DNA from 3 places in the Paenibacillus sp. FSL M8-0212 genome. Region 3 is predicted to be linked to each of the others. Evidence: riboswitches for the same ligand, from Rfam matches in the RefSeq annotation. Region 3 holds a riboswitch; each other region holds the start of a gene.
What was found. Region 3 has a riboswitch for thiamine pyrophosphate ahead of MKX68_RS23840 (thiamine phosphate synthase). Riboswitches for the same ligand answer to the same signal wherever they lie in the genome.
Positions count from the first base shown of each region.

Region 1: linked by a shared signal. The riboswitch ahead of thiC (phosphomethylpyrimidine synthase ThiC) and the one ahead of MKX68_RS23840 (thiamine phosphate synthase) in region 3 are both predicted to bind thiamine pyrophosphate.
Region 2: linked by a shared signal. The riboswitch ahead of MKX68_RS06580 (ABC transporter ATP-binding protein) and the one ahead of MKX68_RS23840 (thiamine phosphate synthase) in region 3 are both predicted to bind thiamine pyrophosphate.

Region 1 covers NZ_JBBORP010000001.1:1,744,932-1,752,373, forward strand. The annotation lists gene MKX68_RS07665 (helix-turn-helix transcriptional regulator) at 1-747, shown strand, start outside; gene MKX68_RS07670 (zinc ribbon domain-containing protein) at 821-1,639, shown strand; gene MKX68_RS07675 (hypothetical protein) at 2,107-2,274, shown strand; gene MKX68_RS07680 (aspartate/glutamate racemase family protein) at 2,461-3,150, shown strand; gene thiC (phosphomethylpyrimidine synthase ThiC) at 3,514-5,298, opposite strand; TPP riboswitch at 5,719-5,832, opposite strand; gene MKX68_RS07690 (IclR family transcriptional regulator) at 5,982-6,725, opposite strand; gene MKX68_RS07695 (alpha/beta hydrolase) at 7,085-7,442, shown strand, end outside.
Region 2 covers NZ_JBBORP010000001.1:1,465,515-1,472,956, reverse strand. The annotation lists gene thiE (thiamine phosphate synthase) at 1-326, opposite strand, end outside; gene thiD (bifunctional hydroxymethylpyrimidine kinase/phosphomethylpyrimidine kinase) at 326-1,138, opposite strand; gene thiM (hydroxyethylthiazole kinase) at 1,135-1,947, opposite strand; gene MKX68_RS06590 (ABC transporter substrate-binding protein) at 2,953-3,996, opposite strand; gene MKX68_RS06585 (ABC transporter permease) at 4,164-4,994, opposite strand; gene MKX68_RS06580 (ABC transporter ATP-binding protein) at 4,984-5,748, opposite strand; TPP riboswitch at 5,907-6,009, opposite strand; gene MKX68_RS06575 (radical SAM/SPASM domain-containing protein) at 6,192-7,067, shown strand; gene MKX68_RS06570 (pectate lyase) at 7,417-7,442, shown strand, end outside.
Region 3 covers NZ_JBBORP010000001.1:5,404,902-5,412,343, forward strand. The annotation lists gene MKX68_RS23810 (hypothetical protein) at 1-526, shown strand, start outside; gene MKX68_RS23815 (ABC transporter permease) at 589-1,074, shown strand; gene MKX68_RS23820 (hypothetical protein) at 1,091-1,489, shown strand; gene MKX68_RS23825 (hypothetical protein) at 1,486-2,037, shown strand; gene MKX68_RS23830 (hypothetical protein) at 2,024-3,007, shown strand; gene MKX68_RS23835 (ABC-F family ATP-binding cassette domain-containing protein) at 3,146-4,696, shown strand; TPP riboswitch at 4,772-4,881, shown strand; gene MKX68_RS23840 (thiamine phosphate synthase) at 5,066-5,773, shown strand; gene thiO (glycine oxidase ThiO) at 5,791-6,963, shown strand; gene thiS (sulfur carrier protein ThiS) at 6,960-7,163, shown strand; gene MKX68_RS23855 (thiazole synthase) at 7,166-7,442, shown strand, end outside.

The DNA.
Region 1 (7,442 bases), 3.7 Mb from region 3:
CGAAACGTATTAACAGACAAGGACCTCGCTTCCATCGTCACTGCACTGCGCAGTGTATCCACTTCCCATGCCAATGCGGCGCGTGAGCTTCTGGTCGAAAAACTCAGCAGTATCGTACCTGAATCCAAAAATGACGATTTTCAGGCCAATACCAATCGATTCATCGTGGATTATTCAACCTGGACGCATCCCGAAGCGCTGAAAATCAAGCTTGAACTTATCGAACAGGGTATGGATCAATTACGACCCGTAACCTTTACCTACTGCAGTGCGGAAGGTATCCATACTCACCGAACTGCCGACCCTCATACCATCGTACTCAAGAAGCATTCCTGGTATCTGTATGCTTTTTGCCACGAGCGGAATCAATTTCGCATGTTCAAGCTTGTGCGCATGCAAGATGTCACACTTGCTAATGAGCACTTCGATCGTAAAGTCATCAACCCACAGGACAGACCCTGGCAGCAGGAATGGAGCCGTCCGGACAATCAGGCTAGGTTAACCTTGAAATTCCATCCTCGCGTCCGTCATATTGCGGAAGAATGGTTTGGGATCGAGAACGTCATGCCTGATGGGACTGGGTATTATATTAGCCAGGTTGCTTTTCCCGAGGATGGCTGGTTATATGGGTTCATTCTGGGCTTCGGCGCGGACGTTGAAGTATTGGAACCTCAGCATATTCGGGACGAGATCTGCCGTATCGCGGAGCAAATTGTACAAAATTATATACCTCCGACTCAAACCTGACAGACAGCTGTCCAGTTCCTCCCCGTATACTTCAGATATATACAATCTGTACATATATGAGGAGGAACCAATCATGAACGTCACTGTATGTCAAAGCTGCGGCATGCCGCTCACAGCACCTGCCCAATTCGGAACAGAAGCAGATGGGAGCACAACCCGTGAGTACTGTATCTATTGTTACAAAGAGGGCAAGTTCGAGCAGCCCGGTATTTCACTCGAAGGCATGACGGAGATGTGCACTGCCATTCTGAAGGACGAGGGCATGGATGAGGAATCCGCTCGTTCGATGCTGCGCAACCAGCTTCCTTTTTTGAAGCGTTGGCGCATAAATACAACGGATCAACATACAGAATCTCTGGCTGAAAACCCTACTGCTTCTGCTAATCTTGGTCAGGTAACAACAGATCATTCGTTCTCTGCCCAGCCCGTTCGTTATGTCACTCTTCCTGGCAAACGCATTGCCGGCGTATCCGCCCGCACAACCAACGCCATTGAGATCAGTGGCAAAGGCTGTATTCAGGGACTCTGGAACAATTATTTTGTCTCAGAGCACCTCCCTGCACCTGAAGTTGTTCGCTATGGTTGTTACACGGATTACACCGATGGGATAACCGGAGAATACACCATACTGGTAGGGCATGAGGTCAGTCCGAACGAATCATTGCCTGAAGGATTGGATGACATTTTACTCCCTCCTGCAACTTACGCCGTATTCACTTCCAGAAAAGGACCGATGGCAGAGGTTGTTGGCGAAGCCTGGGGAGCCATATGGGCATGGGACAAACAAAGCGATCGTACGTTCACCGGGGATTTTGAATTATATGATGAACGCAGCCTGAATCCCGAGAGTGTACAAGTGGATATATACATCGCTGTTCGCCAAAGTAGATAAAACCAACACGATACCACCTCACACAGGATCAAAGTTTCCCTGGCATCCTTCTGTATATCATGCAAGCTGCCGAGTTCGCTCGGCAGTTTTTTTGTTATATCCGGAACTACATTACCCCCTAAACAACCCGACCATGGTACCAAGTTAGTTAGCATGCTTTGCATCATTTAATCAGACAATATGCCTCATAAGCGGGTACCATTGACTTCCTTAAAATTGGGACTATTCACATAACAACCGATTCGATCCTCCCATATCAAACCTTTCATATCAGGTCCTTTACTCCTGAATTTCCCTAAAAACGTTTACATCTCCTTAAAACCGGGTAAAATCACTACAATCCAATTGGAATTACGCTTTAAACTCTTTTATTTCGTCTAACAAGTCACATGTACCTATATGCGCACCTGGCATGGTAACCAGTCGAAATACATAATTATAAAAAATGCATCAAAGGAGGAACCAAGATGATCCGCATGCCTATTCAGCAAATGATCCCGTACCATCACCAATATCCGCGCAACACGGCGACCACTGCTCCTAAAAAGGAGAATGAGAACACTCAAGGTCTATCCTTTCATGAAATTCTACAGCAAAAAATGGCGAAGAAAAATGCTTCTCCTTCCCTTAGATAAAAATGGACACCGGACCCTATTCGAGTCCGGTTATCGACCGTCTTTCCGCAGCTTGGCGGAAGGGCGGTTATTGGCGTTGAGCAACAAACGACTGTACAGTTCTCAGGCATGTTTCTATAATGGTTTAAATATCTACAATCATTTCCATGACATGACATATACGAACTGGAAAAGGGGATTTAGCACATGATCACCATCGGTTGTTTTCACGCTCACTATTCCAACATCGCCTTAATTGAAGAGACACTTGCTCCTTATGAAGTTGAATTGGTCCATTACGTCGATCCAGGTCTGGACCGCCTTAAACATGACGCTGACTTTTCCGCGGTCGTCATTCACGAGAAAGTAGCCCAGACGCTCCAATGGATCGCTGAGTGTCATGCCGATGCCATTCTGATCACGTGTACCCTGTTTGCGACAGTACTGGAGCAGGAGGCCACACAGGTCCCTGTGCCTGTGATTGGCATAGATGATCCGCTATTGCAGGAGATGCGGCGAGTACCAGGAGATTACATCATAGCATTCACCAACCCTGCAACCATTGAAGGCACGATGGCACGGGTGAACCAGGCTTTACAGCAAGAGGATGAGAATGGGCAACTACACGTTGCCAAGACATCTCAGACGGAAGTGGTGTGCATCCCTGGGACATTTGAGTTGATTATGCGTGGAGATCAGCAAGGGTATCTCGAAGCGGTACGTGAAGGATTACAGCAGATTGCTGAGCAGTATTCGGGTAAAACGGTAGTTGCAGCCCAGCTGTCTATGGCTCCCGCTGCTGCACAGGTTACAACGAATCGTGGTATTCCGATCCATAGCCCGCTGGCATTGCTTGCGGCGTATTTGGAGAAGAATTTGGGCGTGGCTCGACAGTAGTAGTGGGTTTGGAGTGAAGTAACAAGTACTATCTGAAAATTACTTAGTAACACCAAAAATTAACGAGGTGAACTAATATGCGATTCCTCTATATTGTTTTACTGTTTATAGTAGGGTTTTCCTGTTCCGCATTTCTATACGGAGGAGCACCAAAACTCAGTGATGCTCTTTTATTCGTTATCGCAGGAATTCTGTATAAGATATGGACCACACTTAATCACAAAGCTGATTCTGATAAAGGCTGAGTATGGTTAAGAATACATACATGACATAGCACTAAAAAAAAGCCGTTCTTCTCTGTAATGACAGAGAGAAACGGCTTTATCTCTATTTCAGACTGCCCAGCTTGCGCTGTACCCGCTCCTAGGAACGTGTCCGATATTCCTCGGCCTTTTCCTGCATGCCCGCTGCTACAGCCTCACTCTCGGACAATCCTTTATCCGCGGCAAAGGCACGAATGTCCTGCGTGATGCGCATGCTACAGAACTTCGGTCCGCACATGGAGCAGAAATGAGCTTCTTTGGCTCCTTCTGCCGGCAGCGTCTCATCATGGTAGGACAGCGCACGTTCAGGGTCCAGTGACAGGTTAAACTGGTCACGCCAGCGGAACTCGAAGCGTGCCTTGGACAATGCATCATCCCGGCGTTGAGCACGTGGATGGCCTTTTGCCAGATCGGCGGCGTGGGCTGCAATCTTGTAGGCGATGACCCCTTCCCGCACATCATCCTTGTTGGGCAGGCCCAAATGTTCTTTTGGTGTAACATAACAGAGCATGGACGTGCCGAACCAGCCAATCATGGCCGCACCAATGGCGGATGTGATGTGGTCGTATCCCGGAGCAATGTCGGTCGTCAGCGGCCCCAGCGTATAGAACGGTGCCTCTTTACATATCTCCATCTGCAAGTCCACATTCTCTTTGATCTTGTGCATCGGCACGTGACCCGGCCCTTCGATCATCACCTGCACATCATGCTTCCATGCGATCTGCGTCAGTTCCCCGAGCGTAGCCAGTTCCGCCATCTGAGCTTCGTCATTGGCATCGTAGATACTGCCTGGACGAAGTCCATCTCCCAACGAAAACGCCACATCATACCTTTTCATAATCTCGCAGATTTCTTCAAAATGGGTGTACAAAAAATTCTCCTGATGATGCGCAAGGCACCATGCTGCCATAATGGACCCACCGCGAGACACAATGCCTGTCATCCGCTTGGCGGTCATGGGGATATAACGCAGCAGTACACCTGCATGAATCGTAAAGTAATCCACGCCCTGCTCTGCCTGCTCAATGAGTGTGTCACGGTACAACTCCCAGGTCAGTGCTTCCGCTTCGCCATTCACCTTCTCCAGCGCCTGATACAGCGGCACCGTGCCAATCGGCACAGGTGAATTGCGGATGATCCATTCCCGGGTGGTATGAATGTTTTTGCCTGTGGACAGATCCATCACGGTATCCGATCCCCAGCGTACCGCCCAGGTCATCTTCTCGACCTCTTCCTCGATGGAAGAAGATACGGCAGAGTTACCTATGTTGGCATTGATCTTCACGTGAAAATGACGACCGATCAACATCGGCTCACTCTCCGGGTGATTGATGTTGGATGGCAGAATGGCCCGTCCACTCGCCAGCTCCTGCCTCACAAATTCCGGTTCCACGCCTTCACGAATGGCGGCAAACTCCATCTCTGCCGTAATGACTCCCTGCCTCGCGTAGTGCATCTGGGTCACACAGCGTCCTGTCTGTGCCCGTAGCGGTTTTCCACGCAATCCAGGGTACTCTTCGGCGCCGGCTCTCTTTCCCCCGGGCTTCAGTCCGTTATCCTCCGGTTTAACTGTACGGCCTTGGTAAGCTTCGACATCGCCACGCTCTGTGATCCAACGGGTGCGCAGGGCTGGCAGACCTGCACGGATATCCGCATGAAATGCGGGATCGGTCATCGGGCCACTCGTATCGTAGACACGCAGCGGTTCGTTATGCTCCACCCCTTGGGGAGTATTTGTGTCATGAAGGGCTATCTCACGTTCCGGTACAGCAATGTCCGGCCGTGAGCCCTGAATGTAGACTTTGCGGCTGCCCGGAAAGGGCTGAACCCGTCCGGCCGCCCCTGTTTCCTTTTCCACCTGCTGATCGTTATGTTCCTGTTCCATCGCTTGTTGTCCCGTTCGATTTCCTGTACTCATGTTCGCTTGTCTCCTCCTCAGTGTTCGTCGCTTGTTTGGTTGGTATCATCGTTAGCTCGCTTACGTACCTGTCCCAAATCATGCACAATGCAGAGAAGAAAGAGCGATCCTACGCCAGACCAGGGGAGACACTTTTCATGTACAGTTCACAACAGACGGAGGCTGCCACAGATCATGAATCTATGGCGACTTCTCTCTCATCATCCAAGCCCACTTTTGCAGGTTATTGAAAAAGGAGCCCATAAAATCCGCGCTATATCGCCCGTTCACTGTATATAAAAAAGCCGGTCCCCGAAGGAACCGACTTTTATGTCCATCACCAATAATGCACCTTCAATCAGCTCCTTAACGGAGCCCTACCAGGGTCACATCATGTGGTGGTTGTGGTCATATCGCCGATTACTTCCCTACGCTGGTATGATCCAGATCAGGTGCAAAGGGTCCGGAATCTCATGCGATTCCGTCTCAGTCCGGACAATTCGGACTCCCCCAGTAACGTTAGTAAGTTGCGACTTACATAAGCCGCCGTTCATATTCAATGAAGCTGGCCCCGTTGGGCCGTCCATTACAGAGTAGCGCAACCGGAACATAAAAACAACCTTTATATTCCAGACCATTAACTCAATTGGAGAAAAAAACTTACATAAACATCAGGATAACATGAGCCCCATCTGCGTAGCAGCATCCTTCAACACAGGTGCGTATTCATGCAATGTCTCCTGCGAGAGTCGACTGACAGGCCCTGAGACCGAGAGGGCAGCTGCAATATTACCTCTGCGATCCATAATAGGTACAGATACCGCGGCAGCTCCCGGCTCACGTTCCTCATAACTCGTCGCATATCCGTTATCCCGGATATCTCCCATTTGCGCCAAGTACACCGCCGGATCAATAAACACCGGCCATTCCGGCCCGTTCATCAGTTCTTCACGATCCTCGTCCGTGGCAAACGCCATCAGGACTTTGCTGGAAGCGCCCACAGACAGCGGGAGTCTAACACCAACGGGAGCGACTCGGCGAATCGCCTGATCACTTTGCACAGCCTGAATCCGTATCCGTTCACTCCCATCACGCAGGTACAGACTCACGGTCTCCCCCAATCGATCTCTCAGTCGCTCCATTGCAGGCAGCAGCAGAATAGCGGGATCATCGCTTCGGGACATATGAGCTGACAGCTCCCAGATTCGGATGCCAAGTCGGTACTTCTCTGTTGCTGCATCACGGATCACGAACCCTCGATCCTCCAGCGTAGCCATCAAACGGTGCACTGTACTTTTGTGCAGGCCGATCTGGCTGGCAATTTCGGTGAGTCCCAGATCACTGCGTGTGGTAAAACATAATAATATATCCAGCGCCCGTTCCACAGCCCGGACGGTTAACTTGCGATCTTCCATGGCATAATGCCCTCCTCATGTTTCATCACATGAAACTTGGTTACATAAATTATATGAGAAACGGTCTCATCTGTAAACCAAAAAGAGCCAAAATCAAAATAGGCCAACCTGTAAATTTTTCCTTTTTATAAGACTTAATCCCCTGTAATTTACACACTAAGGTAATGTTACCCATATATCTTAAGAACTATATAACAATTGCGTAACAAATGCCCTCAATCAATTGACTTTGACTATATTGGAACATACGATAAAGATATATTACATTAAGATATCGCTCTGAAGCAGGCTCTGAAATCGACGCAATTCTCTTTTCATGTCGTTGTTATCTTCAACTGAACTTCAAAGGAGGGGCATTCATGTATCCAACATCCCAGAGCGAAGCCCCGCTGCAAACAAAAGTGTCCGATCTGCCCTCTTCCCTATCACCGAGGCTGATTCGGTTCAAACATATTATCGTAGCGTTGCTGCTCTCCGTTGTATTTTTTCTACTGTTTTGTTTTATCGCACTGCATGGTTATATCGCATGGGTATTATCCAATCCAACGGTAGCGCCGGTCTTCTCCAATCCGATGCAAGCCAAGAACATGAAGTATGAAGACATCACGTTCCCGGCAGCAGATGGCAGCCGGACGATGCAGGGATGGTATATACCTGCTGACAATGCTGCAAGCAAAACGATTATTTTCAGTCACGGCTATGGTGCCAATCGTGAAG
Region 2 (7,442 bases), 3.9 Mb from region 3:
ATGCGGGCGCGTACCAGCGCCGCGTCCGCATCTTCCTGGCCGACATGCACGCCGTCGGCCTCCACCGCTACAGCCAGCTCCACATCATCGTTCACGATGAACGGCACCCCGTGCTGGCTGCACACCTCACGAAGCCGCATCGCAAGCGTGATGCGAGCTTCGTGAGCCAGGGCGCCAGTTCCCTTTTCACGGAACTGGAACAGCGTGATGCCGCCAGCAATGGCCTGGCGCAGCACTTCCACAGGGTCTTGCGTTGTATTAACGCTGCCCATCACCAAATACACCTGCATCGCGCGTCGTACTGCTTCTGCATCCCAAGGGCGCATCACTGCTCACCCCGCTGTCTGCGCTGATACGCAAAATGATTCGTCGGCCCATGTCCGGCCCCAATCCCCAGCTCATCTTCGATGGCCGCCTGAATGAATGCTCGCGCAGTCGTAACGGCAGCCAGAACAGGTGAACCCTTGGCTAACTCTGCGGTGATCGCAGCAGAGTATGTGCATCCTGTTCCGTGTGTATGACGTGTTACCACACGAACATTCTCCAGATAATGAAAAGACTGCCCATCGTAGAGCACATCCACGATCATGCCACTTCCTTCATCATGACCACCTTTGACCAAAGCATACGTCGAGCCCATCTGTACAATCCGTCTTGCGGCTTCTTCTCGCTGACTCAGATTCGTAATGGCCATCCCGGTAAGCAGTTCCGCTTCAGGAATATTAGGTGTTGTGATCAGGGCATGGGGCAACAGCTCCGTAACCAGCGCCTGTACCGCTTCATGCTGGAGCAGGGGGGCGCCACCTTTGGCTACCATCACAGGGTCAATGACCAGATTTGACCAACGGTATTGCTGCCATTTCTCAGCCACTAGACGAATAATCTCGGCACTATATAACATCCCGGTCTTCGTTGCGGTTGGTTGAAAGTCCTCCCCGGTCGAGTCCAACTGTTGAGCGATACCATCGTAAGGGATGGGAAAGACACCCTGCACTCCTGTTGTATTTTGGGCAGCAATAGCGGTGATGACGGTCATGCCGTATACCCCAAGCTCCTGGAATGTTTTCAGATCGGCCTGAATTCCTGCGCCGCCCCCGTTATCAGAACCTGCAATGGTTAGCGCTTGAGCAAAGCTCATATTGCACCTCCACGGATCTGACGGATCTGTGCGCGTTCTGACAAGAGGTCGGTTGTAACTTGTGCTAATTGATTCAACAATTCAATCTGGAAGCTACCCGGTCCCTGATGAGCCGTTCGCTCTGCCGCCAGTTCAGCTGCTACACCATAAAACACGAGCGCTTCAACAACACTGCCTAGAAGATCGGCTTCTGATTCCGCTATGGCTGTAAAAGCGCCAATCACCGAACTGAGCAGACAACCTGCACCCGTGACCTGAGTGAGTAAGGCATGTCCATTACTTGTGAGGAATGTGGATTGTCCATCAGTAATGATATCTTCTTTCCCGGTAATGACCACAACACAGCCAAGTTGTTGTGCTGCCCGCTCAGCAATTCCAATCCGGTCACCTTCACCTGATCCTGCGTCTACACCTTTGATACTCCAGCTCTCACCGATGACATTGGCGACTTCCGCCACATTGCCGCGCAGCACCGTGAGGCGAAGCTCACGAACGAGCATCTGCACGGTTTCCGTGCGATAGGTGGTTGCCCCTGCGCCGACGGGATCAAGCACCACAGGCACGTGATGCGCATTAGCCGATTGGCCTGCAAGTCGAATCGCCTGAACGACATTGTCATCGAGTGTACCAATGTTGAGTACCACGGCACCTGATATCTTGGCGACATCAGCGACCTCTTCATGAGCATAGGCCATAAAAGGGGACGCACCGAGTGCAAGTAGACCATTGGCTGTGAAGGGAGCAACGACAAGGTTGGTAATATTGTGTACCAGCGGATTTTGCGTACGAACACGTTCCAAATAAGACATATAATTTCCTCCTTGTTTTGAAGTAACCCCATCGGCGGAAGTCCGATATCTGGAGTCACTCAGCAGAATAATAGGATATGAGTCTCCTTGTTGAGTAGGGGTGCAGAGTAAAACAACAGCCAGATGCATTAATGCGGGAAAAGCAGAAACGTGAAATCTAAATTCTAAAATCTAAAATCTAAAACAATTTCATAACTCACTAAAAATGAATTTTTGTAAATGGATATAGACAAATTGAATCATTCTGATCGATATCTAGCCTTGATTGAAATAGCTAAAAGGTAGATTCATATAAAATGTAAATTCGCAGATAGACAACAGTACAAATACGAAACAATAAAAAAAACGAAACGATACAAAATACAGAAAGTGAACCGAAGGTATTTCTCCAAACTCAGGCTAAAAATACGGTGATAGACGTTTAGCTTCCAACTAGTGTCTTGAAGCCCAGGCTGGTCGATATCCGACTGATCGAGGGGCGATCGGGCACCAATGGTCAGACGATGTTTCTAAAGAACCCAGGACGTCTTATATGGCTGTCAGATCCTCCTTTTGAAATGTAAGGAACACAGGACACGTTATTTCCCAGAATCTCCTGACCAAAACGCTGCAAACAGCTATTTATTCCGATATAACATTTCTCAGGTTCCTTAGATTTCTGCAACCGCTCCAAATCCATGAATAGGGCACCCTCAGATTCGTTAGCGCTCGCTCCATGTTCTACTCTGAGCATATTAGGGCGCGATTCAGCTCCCAGTAGGCTTGAAGATAGGAGCTAACTTACATTACCAAATACATATCAACAAGCCACCAAAACTCATATCAAGCTGCCCAGATGCACATCAGGCCACTTAGGCTTGTTATAAATTCTGATCCTCCGATGCTTGATTCAGGCCAATTCCATTTCGCAAACCTTCATGCATCAGATCCTACGTTTTTGCTAACTTTGCTTTCATTCCCTTTGCGTTCATTCACTTCTCCTTCATTCACGTTGCACTCCTTTACTTACTCTCCTTGCAGATGAATAAAAGCATCCTCGGCTTTCACCGATTCAGGAATCAAAGCCTTTTCAACGAGCCATGCGCGTACATTTTCCCATGATTCCATTTCCTGCCGGCCAAATGGTTGGCCTTCTTCATTCATGAGTGGCAGTAGAATAGCCAGACTTTTGGTTTCGATCTCCGGGTCAAGCGGAGACGTTTCATTCTCATGAGCGAGCAGAATATTCAAGGCTTCTTCTGGATGCTCAGTCACATATTTCTGTCCTTCCTGGATCGCTTTGACGAAACGGGTAAGTTGGTCTTTTTTTGCTTCAATGCCAGCTTCACTCGCGGTCAGGACCAATTCATAATAATCAGGCACACCATAATCGACGGGGTTAATGGATTTCATGGCATGTCCTTCTTTCTCCAAAATCAATTGCTCATGGTTAATAAAACCACCCATAATCGCGTCCGCCTGTCCAGAAGCCAGCGAAGGAATCAGATCGAACCCAACGTCGACCAGATTCATGTTGTCGGGATTGCCACCATCGTGGCTGATCATCGTACGCACCATCGCTTCATACAGGGGAATTGAGGAATAACCAACAGTTTTTCCTTCAAGGTCTTTGGGTGAGCTCACGTTGCCATTTGCTTCGGTCAACAGATGCACAAGCGGGTGGCGAACAACAGCAGCAATGGAACGTACAAGAATGTTCTCACCACGAGCGAGCAAAATTTGGGGCTGGTAGCTTAGAGCCAGATCAATTTTTCCAGCAGCAACAAGTTTGAGTGAATCATTGGTATCCGCAGGCATCTGAATTTCGACATCGAGACCTTGATCTGCAAAGTATCCTTTTTCTTGAGCGACGTAGATGAAGGAGTGTACTGCATTCGGGTACCAGTCGAGCATAATGGACAGTTTATCTTTGGTGTCAGATGCTGTTTCGGTTGCAGCGTCTGTTGTTGGCGTGTTTTTGCTGGTATTCGTGGTGCTGCATCCGCTAACGATCAGCAAAAGGCTAATGAGCATGATGGGAAGCAGGGAGTATATACCTTTGTTATTCATAAATGAAGGTCCTCATTTCATCGTTTTGATTTGTAGAAAATGGACAGCAGCATGTTAACGACAACGTGACAGTGAACTGATTGAAGATGCTGCTGAAATTGTGCATAAGATATGTTTTGTTTTGAAGATTGTAACTCCTGTATTTACATCTAATTTCTGTCTAAGTATTATCCAACCTTTCTTTTGCCTCCATGACGATGACGCCGTATGCTAAACCGTTTCTCCAGCCAGGTAATCAGTACAAACAAAACGATCCCAAGCAGGGATAACAGCAAAATGGCGGCAAACATCGCATCCGTGTTCATGTTGCTGGACATACGACGGCTGAAGTACCCTAGACCTTTGCTACCACCGAGCCATTCGCCAATCGTTGCCCCAACCACGCAGTACACCACAGACATCTTTAGCCCCGGGAAAAAAGAGGGAAGTGCCAGTGGAACCTGGAGTTTGCAAAAAATATCCCATTTGTTGGCGCCCATGGTGAGCAGTAGTTCACGCTGCTCCGGATCGCCTTGGCGGAGTCCATCGTAGGTACTGACCACAATAGGGAAGAATGCGATTAAGAACACCACCGCGACTTTGCTCCACAACGTGTAACCAAACCACAAGATAAATACGGGAGACAAGGCAATCAGCGGGATGGTCTGACTGATCACGATGAAGGGATACAAGGCCTTTTCAATTGATCGGTTCATATGCATGCCTGTTGCTAGCGTAATTCCGGTCACTATGGACAAGCCAAAACCAACAACAACCTCCATAAAGGTAGCAGGTAGATGGATAGTCAACAGCAGACGGCGATGCTCAACCAGTGAGCTTACGATGGCCGTGGGTGCAGGAATGATAAATGAGGGCACCCATCCCATACGCACAATCGTTTCCCAGATCGCCAGTAAAAAGAACATGAGCATAATAAACAAACCATATTGGGAAAACGACCTCGAGAGCCACTTCGAACACCACGTCCAAACGCTAACCTCAGCTCTATCATTTTGCATGTAATTGTTCCTCCAGTTGTTTCCTCATCTGCACGAGAGCGGGTTCGTAGATCATGTCCGAATGCCTTGGGCGTGGTAAAGGAACCGTTATCTCCCGTAACTGCTGACCTTGCCCTCCTGGAGTTAACAGAATGATACGGTCACTTAACAGCAGGGCTTCCTCGATGTCATGTGTAATGAACAGCACGGTTTGTCCAAAGTCCTTCCACAGCTCCAACAACCAGCGATGCATTTCTCGTTTGGTTAAAGCGTCGAGTGCACCGAAGGGTTCATCCAGCAACATGAGCTGCCCGCCTGTAAGCAAGGTACGCAGCAATGCCACCCGCTGCCGCATGCCGCCGGATAACTCATCCGGATAGGCCTGCTCATAACCGGACAAGCCAAACCTTGCCAATCCAGCGATGATATCGGCTCGTAGTTTGTCCTTGTCCTGTCGGCCTGGTGCCAGCTCGGCAGGCAGCAGGCAGTTCTCCATGACGGTACGCCAGGATAACAGCAGGTCTTTCTGCGGCATATAGGCGACTCGTCCGAGCCGTTGTCCTTGCGGTACATCAGCAATATCGATGGTGCCAACGGTTGGCTCGTGCAAGCCTGCGAGCAGCTTGAAGAGTGTGCTTTTACCTGATCCGCTGGAGCCGATGAGCGAGACAAATTCTCCTTGTTGAACCTGAAGCGACACATTGGAGAGCACGGGTGAATCTTTTTTTTCGGGAAAAGCGAAGCTAACGTTCTCAATGGTTACATGGTTGCTCATCTGATCCTCACCCCCTTGATGTCAGACTGCTGGAATAACAACGGCATCCTGTACTCTGCAAAAGGAACAAAAAAGACCCACCCATTTCCGGAGAAATGAGTGGGTCTGTAAGTTAAATCCGCAATTTATCTTCACATACATGAAAAAATTCCGCTTACTAAAAGGCCGCTCCACTTCCCTCCGCTGGTATGATCCAGATCAGGTTCAAAGGGTCCGAATAGTCATATTCGTCTCAGCCGCAAGGCTCCCCTAGTGCAAAAGTTCAAGATATGCAGTTGTCTGTTCAGCATATATCACTCGAACATGAACTGTAAAGAGGCAGCATGATAACTGAACAATTTACCTTGGCTCATGAACCCGATATAATAGGGATGGCCCGTATAGGCCGGATCACAAAATGCAGGTGGGATTGTTCTCCCTCCTAGGCAGAATGGGGACCCGAGTTGAAAACGTTCAAAAAAGTATATATTGAGATCACGAGTATCTGCAATCTGGCTTGCAGCTTCTGTCCGCAGACGCAGCGTGCCAAAGGATTCATTGACCCTGAAGTCTTCAACAATATACTGGAACAAGTTAAACCACACACCAATCATATTTATCTACATGTCAAAGGCGAACCCTTGTTGCATCCCAAAATAGATCTGCTGCTTGATTCCGCACATGAGAAGGGACTCAAGGTGAACATTACAACGAATGGTACACTCTTGCCCAAGACTCAGCATAAATTGCTTGGCAAACCGGCGCTGCGGCAGATGAATTTCTCCCTGCACAGCTTCGATGGGCATGAAGGTTCAACAGACCGTGACGGATACCTGCGTCATATTTTGTCCTTTGTACACGAGGCCGTTAAGCACAATGTCATCATCTCATTCCGACTGTGGAATCTGACGCAGGATAACTTCACAAATGCTCAGATGAATCGAAATCGGGAGACTCTTGAAGTATTGGAACGTGAGTTCAATCTGGACTTCCGCATTGAGGAAAAAGTAGTTCCAGGCAGTGGGGTCAAAATTGCCCCGAATGTATATCTGAATCAGGACCATGAGTTCCAGTGGCCAAGTCTGGATGCACCTGAAGATGACGGCAAAGGCTTCTGCCATGCATTGCGTGGGCAGGCAGCTGTGCTTGTAGATGGAACGGTGGTTCCATGCTGTCTCGATGGCGAGGGTGTAATTAACTTGGGTAATGTGCACGAGAAGTCATTCTCGGAGATTATTGAGGGTGAGCGAGCGAACAATCTGGTATATGGTTTCTCCAAGCGGGAAGCTGTGGAAGAGTTGTGTCGAAAGTGCGGTTATCGTCAGAGATTCGGAGCCTGATATCTTATATCAGCAAGACAGAAGCCGTTCAAGATCACACATTTGGAGACAAATGTAGTGGTCTTTCTTTGTTATCGGGGATTCAAGTTAGGGGTACATACGTTACAAATGAGCATACCAGAGGTTGATATCAGCATATTGCTTGAGAGACCTGGCATGCAAAAAATGCCGATATGACAGGGATTGTGCGGTTTCATGATATATCTGATCTAATGATTATTCTAGTTACCTTCCTTATTTGGTAGGATTAGGTTGTGGGTCGGACAGAGGTGCACCTCTGACGAACTTCCAGGACAAGCTTAGGCTTGTACACTACCAAATAACGAGAGAATAAGGGAGGAATAAAATTATGAAAAAAATATTGACGTTGTTGTT
Region 3 (7,442 bases):
TGGGTACTACATGCCCGTATGGCTCATGTTATTTCAGCGGAAAATGCGAAGGTTGGATATGCGACATGAAATCTATCAATTCCAGACAGTGATTTCCATTTTGCGTGAGATGGACCGGATGTCAGTCGAGGAGATATTGGAGTGGCTTAATCGATTTGCCGTCATTTTCAAACGCCCGCTGCAAAAATGTTTGTTGCATTTTGAACATGGACCAGAGCTTGCACTTGAACAATTAAAGGAAGAGGCGGGCTTGCCCGAGTTCCAGCGACTGGTTGATAAATTGCAGCTTGCCCTTGGCAAAATCTCAATACGTGAAGCCTTCGATGATCTCGAGAGCATGATGGAATTTTATTTTGAACAACGCAAGCAGGAGTACAGCAAAATGATTGATGTCAAAGCATCATGGGGCAGAACCATCGGATTTACACCCATGTACGCCCTTATCTTTCTGTATCTGGTCATTCCATTGGTTGGTATGAGCTTCTTGCAGATGAACATTTATTATGAGCAAATTCAGAAACTGTAGCACAATTTATCTGTGTGACAGTCTGAAATAGTTTAATAACTTATAACTTGGGAGGATTTATCATGAACAATGCATCAAGCGCTTTAAAGGTGGCAGCAGGGATATTCTTAACAATCGCTCTGATCACAATTGTAGTTCTGTTGTTTATTTCGGCTCAGGAGGCAACCAAGACGGCCCAGAACAATTTTGCTGATATCCAAACCGAGTTGTCCCAAGCCGCATTTACGGTGTATGACGGAACAACCATCAGTGGATCACAGGTAACGAATGCGCTGCGTAAATACGCGGACAAAGATCAGTTCGGTATTCAAGTTATTACAGGTAAAAATAAAGCGGGTCAATGGTATGGCAATCAATTGAACATTTCACAGGAGCTCAATAATGCCGACTACGGCTCGGTTATTGCTCCTGACGATAAAGTGGGGATTATTAACCAGACCATGAGTGAAAAAGACAATCAATATGTCAATCCAAGTGGTAAATTCAAAGCCATTATCGTAAAAGACCGTTCCAACGTGGTAAGAGGGCTGATCTTCCAGCAATCCTGACAGGAGTTGGTTTAACATGTCCCGGAATACCCAGCATCTCATGTTGTTTTGTACGGCGGTTGTCCTGTTTGTGACAGCCTGCCTGTACGGGCAACAGAATGTTAAGATCTTGTCTGCGGCCTTGACCGACAGAGTACAGACAACAGCAGGCATGGAAGGTCGGCTGACAACAACACTGCATACCAGCAATTCCTATCAATATAGTGGTGCGGAAGTGTTGCATACCGTGAGGCAGATGACAGGCACAGGCATCCCTGTGGAGGTAGATGGAACTTCGTATGTGATTGATCCATTTGTCAGCAAAACAGCGACGATTCCTGTCCAGTTCGATGCCACCTACAGACCGGAGTTTATACGAAATGAAACTGGAGAACTGCTCAAGATTGTTTTTTGGAAGGAGACCAGTGTGAGTTGATTAATGCCGCATCCAAGCTGCTTGCCGTATTGCTAGCAGTCCTTTTGCTCTATGTGTACCCAGCTGCTGAAACAGCCGATCGGCAGGATGATATAGCACGTATGACGGCTGTTCAGAATGTAACACGCTTTGTTGATGCTGTCCGAACGAAAGGATATATTTCACCTCGAATGTTTGCTGAGTTTGAGGAGCAACTGGCCCAGACGGGCAATCTGTATGAGGTGTCGATGGAACATTTGCATAAGAAATATGTACCTCATTATACAGACCCGATGGACCATAACAGTTTTAACGGGACCTATGAGGTAGTGCAGGATGGATATTATGCAGCTCAGATTCGAGAAAGACTATTCCCATCCTCAGGTGTGATACCGGTTGATGATCCTGGCCGAAGATATACGTTGACGACAGGGGATTTTTTCACCGTGACGCTCCAAAATACAAATCGTACACCTTCCATGCTCATTCGTGAATGGTTAAGTGGTACGGCTCAGGCTTCAGCGGTATTTGTAACATACGGAGGTATGGTCCTCAATGAAGATTACTGAGCTATCCATTGTATTCGTGCTGATCTTTTTTCCGCTCTTCTGGATCATCTCACTGCATACCCAAGATGCCGAAGAGGCTCAATATCTTGGTCATCGATACAGATCTGCACTTCAAACTGCAGTCATGGATGCAGGTGCAGTGATGCATCAGAATGAGAAACAAAATGATGAAGCAGGTTACGATTCAACCAAGTTTGTTAAAGCCGATAAGGAGCTTGCCTTGTTGACATTTACGCAGACGATGGCTTTGAATATGGGCATTCAGGATGATCCCGCAGCTATTCGAAACATGTTTAATTACATTCCTGCCGTAGTTATTCTGGATTATGATGGCTATTATATGTTTTCCACGGAAACAGAGATGACGGGTAACCTTGAAGATTCTTTCCGGCAAGTATGGAGCCCCAAGAAACCTTATACATATTCAGATTCTAATGGTAACAGTATTAACTTTACACTGGACGACTACGTATATGCCTATGACGCAAGCGCAGGGAAATGGATTGAAGGATTTCAAAAAGAACTGGCTTCAACCACACAGATTCCTTTACTTCAGGATACCCACGTATTTGAACAAGTTAGACGAAGTCGGATTGTGACTACTGTGCAGGATAATCTGGCTGATGTGATTAACCGCCATAATGAGTTTGCCAGAAAGAACGGTATTTCCTATACATTTACGATGCCCCTGATTGCCCAGGAAGATTGGTACAACTCCATAAATGATACAGGGATTATGGCTTTTATCCAAGGTATAGGTGTGGGTGACCAGAAGATCAACAATTACGCAATTGGTGGAGGCAGACTTGTGAAGAAAACGGCGATAGTAGGTGGGGTAGATCCTTTAACGGGTATCAAGTACTACTACCCCTCCACATGTGGTAATGGTTACCGTGCTGAAGAGGTGTTCACAGGCGCGAGACAAGCAGCTGCACAAGGCTATTTCGAATATAAATGCTCTAACCGTTAGGGTACCCTGTATGACAAAATTATGGAAGAGGTTCCTGATATGTTTACATTACTTTCAGAAAAGACGGGACCTGTGCTAGAATAGGGTTTCGGAACAATCACAAAAGTAATGTCTAATAGATAGGAGCAACCTCATCTTATGAGTTTATTGTCAGTAGAGAACGTAAGTCACAATTTTGGAGATCGCACGTTATTTAAAAATGTATCGTTTCGTTTACTTGCCGGAGAGCGCGTAGGGCTTGTTGGTGCCAATGGTGTAGGTAAATCCACATTAATGAACATCCTTACCGGTAAATTGCTTAAAGATAGTGGAAAAGTGGAATGGACACCCAAGGTCCGTTATGGATATCTGGATCAGCACACGAAGCTTACCCCAGGTAAAACCATTCGTGACGTGCTTAAAGATGCATTCCTTCCGTTGCTTGAACTGGAAAAAGAAATGATGAATATTACGGACCAGATGGCAGATGCAGATCCAGATAAGCTGGAGCAGTTGCTGGAAGAGATGGGCGATATTCAGGAACAACTGGAACAGGGCGACTTTTATCTGATTGACGTAAAAGTGGAAGAGATGGCTAATGGTCTTGGTTTGTCCGCAATTGGTCTTGATCGGGATGTCGCAGCTCTAAGTGGTGGACAACGTACCAAGGTGCTGCTTGCCAAGCTTCTGCTCGAGAAACCTACAGCTCTGTTACTGGATGAGCCGACCAACTATCTGGATGTAGAGCATATTGAATGGCTGTCACGTTACCTGAAGGACTACCCGCACGCGTTCCTCTTAATCTCCCATGACACGGAATTCATGAATGAAGTCGTAAATGTCATTTATCATTTGGAATTTGCCAAATTAACGAGATATGCAGCGAACTATAACAAGTTCCTCGAGATGGCTGATATGAATAAAGCCCAGCATATTGATGCATACGAGAAGCAGCAAGAGTACATCAAGAAGCAGGAAGATTTCATTCAGCGTAACAAGGCACGTGCTTCAACTTCAGGTCGAGCGAAGAGTCGGGAGAAGCAGTTGGACAGAATTGAACGTATTGATCGCCCAGATGAAGCGGCCAAACCAACGTTTAAATTTAAGGATGCCCGTGCGAGCAGCAAAACGGTCTTTGAGGGCATTGATTTTGAAATTGGATATACGTATCCTTTGCTGCCTAAGATGACAATGACAATCGAACGTGGTGAGAAAATTGCCATCGTAGGTTGTAATGGTGTGGGTAAATCGACGCTGTTGAAAACCATCCTGGGAAAAATATCTCCACTCAGTGGAAAGACTTTCTTAGGAGATTATCTCGAAACGGCATATTTTGAGCAGGAGGTTCGTGCTGGGAATATCACGCCGATTGAGGATGTCTGGAATGAGTTTTCACATTTGACCCAAAATGAGGTCCGAGGTCATCTCGCTCGCTGTGGGTTGAAAAATGAGCACATTACTCGTCCGCTTAATATGCTGAGTGGTGGAGAACAAGCCAAGGTTCGTTTATGCAAACTCTTGATGCGTGAAAGCAACTGGATTCTATTTGATGAGCCGACGAACCATCTGGATGTCACAGCTAAAGCGGAGTTGCAGCGTGCTTTGAAAGAATTCAAGGGAACGGTGTTACTGGTATCTCATGAACCTGATTTCTACGAGGGTTGGGTTACCAAAACATGGAATGTCGAAGAATGGTCTGAGAAAAACTAGACGATTTAAGACAATGTTTAACAGAAATGACGGTGACAAAAAAATCCGTCTATGGTAACATAGGCTACAACTTCATATGAACACTAGGGGGGCCGCACGATGCGGCTGAGATGGAAGAATACGATTCCGGACCCTTTGCACCTGATCTGGATCATACCAGCGTAGGGAAGTGGCGAGCGCGTTTCAGTGAATGACGTGAGCAAACGGCAACTCAAAAGGATTTCAACCGTCTGCTTAACGAATTGAAACATGCAGTGACGTGTATAACGTTAGGGCTATAAGGTCCATAGCTGAATTGCACGAAATGAACTGTATGCATCAATTAGTCATCTGGTCCTATATTTAATACGCAGCCACTCCCCTACGGGAGTGGCTTTTTTGTGTTTTCATAGCATTCACGCATGGAAGGAGAGGGATGGTACGGTAATTTCTCATGAACATGTACACAGATCATTTGAATTGCATGTTGTATCTACGGGTGCAGGGGATCAAGCATCTTTTGTAAAAGCTGCAAAGGACGTTTGGCCATCAGTGGACTATATTCATATACGAGAAAAACAACTCACATGGCAAGACAAGATCGATTGGGCTGAAAGTCTGCGCAGCGTTGGCGTTCCATCTTGTCGCATCGTTATCAATGGTTCAGAACTGCCTTTACAAAATGACATCTGTGGCGGTGTACATTGGGGGCAAGATGCGATACGCAACTGTAACCCTGCTGTCATGAGCAATGTGCAGCGACTTCGTCTAGGGGTATCTGTTCATTCCATCGATGAGGCAAAAATCGCTGAAGAACGGGGAGCCGATTACCTTTTCTTCGGGCATGTCTACTCAACCAACAGTAAGCCTGATCTTGACCCAAGAGGATTACATGCTCTTGCTGAAGTGTGCAGGAGTGTCTCCATTCCTGTCATGGCGATCGGTGGCATCGAACCGGGAAACATTCACGCGATTCGCTCTGCAGGCGCACAGGGAGTTGCTGTGATCTCGAATGTATGGGCGAACGATTCACCGGATCGGGCCGCTGCATCATTAAGGCAGGCTATCGTTGTTGCTACAGAAAGTCTGAGTCGCTGAATCAAGGAGATGAGAGGATGAAAAAGATCATTACTGATAGACCGGATAAGATTCATGCAGAAACGATTATTGTAGGCGGAGGCGTTATTGGTTGCGCCATTGCATATGAGCTTGCTTCCCGTGGACAGGATGTACTTTTGCTGGAGCGTTCGGTGATTGCAGGAGGCACTTCTTGTGCAGCGGCTGGAATGCTGGCTGCAGATAGTGAGGAGTTTGCTCATCCTTTGATGGCTAAGCTTGCCAGACAGAGTAGACAGTTGCTTATTGAGCATCAAGTGTTAATGGCTACACTCAGTGAGGTAGAGACTGGCCTGCAACGCCATGGATTCCTAACCCCTTTTCGATCATACATTGAATTAAGTAGCTATAAGGACAATCGGAAGTCTGCGTTGTCTGTTTCTGCTGATGAGGTATGGTGGGATCGTTCCGTTGTGCAACAGGAGGCATCTTGGCTTAACAGAGATACGTATGGAGCCTACTACAGGCCTTACGAGAGTGAGATTCTTCCAGTCCATCTAACGAAGGCATACGCCGAATCGGCTCAAGCATTGGGAGCACGGGTTATGGAGGGCATACAGGATATACGCGTGCGAGCAAACGAACACGGCGTGCAGGGGATCACCACATCGATCGGTGAGATGAGATGCAAACATGTCATTATAGCGGCTGGATTACAGAGTGAAGAGTTGATGAGACATGTGAATCTGAGCTTGCCTGTGTGGTCGGTAAAAGGTGAAATAGCCGCCGTTCAGTTCTCAGCTGAACATGCAGGGTACAGACCTGACAGAACGGTGTATGCAGAGGATATCTACATTGTTCCCAAAGCCAATGGAGAGGTTTGGCTCGGGGCAAGCAGTCTGCCAGGCAGAACGGATCTGAACGTTTCTGTACAGGGTGTTCAGAAGCTATTAACAGCGGCTACCCACTGGGTGCCTGGGATGAAAGAAGCACAATTTATACGAGCGTGGGCAGGCGTAAGACCGGCAACTCCAGATGGATTGCCTTATATAGGTGCTTGTAAGAGTATACCCGGGCTGTTCGCCGCCTTTGGACATTACCGCAACGGTATTTTGCTCAGTGCGATAACAGGCAGACTAATCGCTGAATTGCTCGCGGGCAAAAGCTCAGAAGAGCTCGGAATTGAGGCGCTGAGCCCTGAGCGATTGAACAGAAAGGGAGTGGTGCAGTGAACATCATCGTTAATGGTCAAAGGATGGAGATTGAGGACAGATTGAATCGTGTGGATAAACTGCTTCAATCATTTGACCTGCAAGTCAAGACTGTCGTTGTAGAACTGAATAGGCATATCTTAACGCGTGAGTATCATGAGTCAACGGCATTAAGAGAAGGCGATCGAATTGAGATTGTACATTTTGTAGGAGGCGGTTGATGATGTTGAATATTGGTAAATATACGTTTGAGTCCAGATTGTTGCTCGGAACAGGCAAGTTTTCGGATCTGGAAGTACAAAGTCAGGCTGTAGAAGCCTCTGAAACGGAAGTTTTAACCTTTGCTGTTCGTCGTCTGAATCTGGAGGAGCGTAACCAGAAGCATTTCCTGGATATGTTGGATCTGGACAAATACACTCTTCTTCCGAATACGGCGGGGGCTTCCACTGCGGAAGAGGCGGTGCGGATTGCTGAGCTTGCGCGGGCTTCAGGACTTTGTG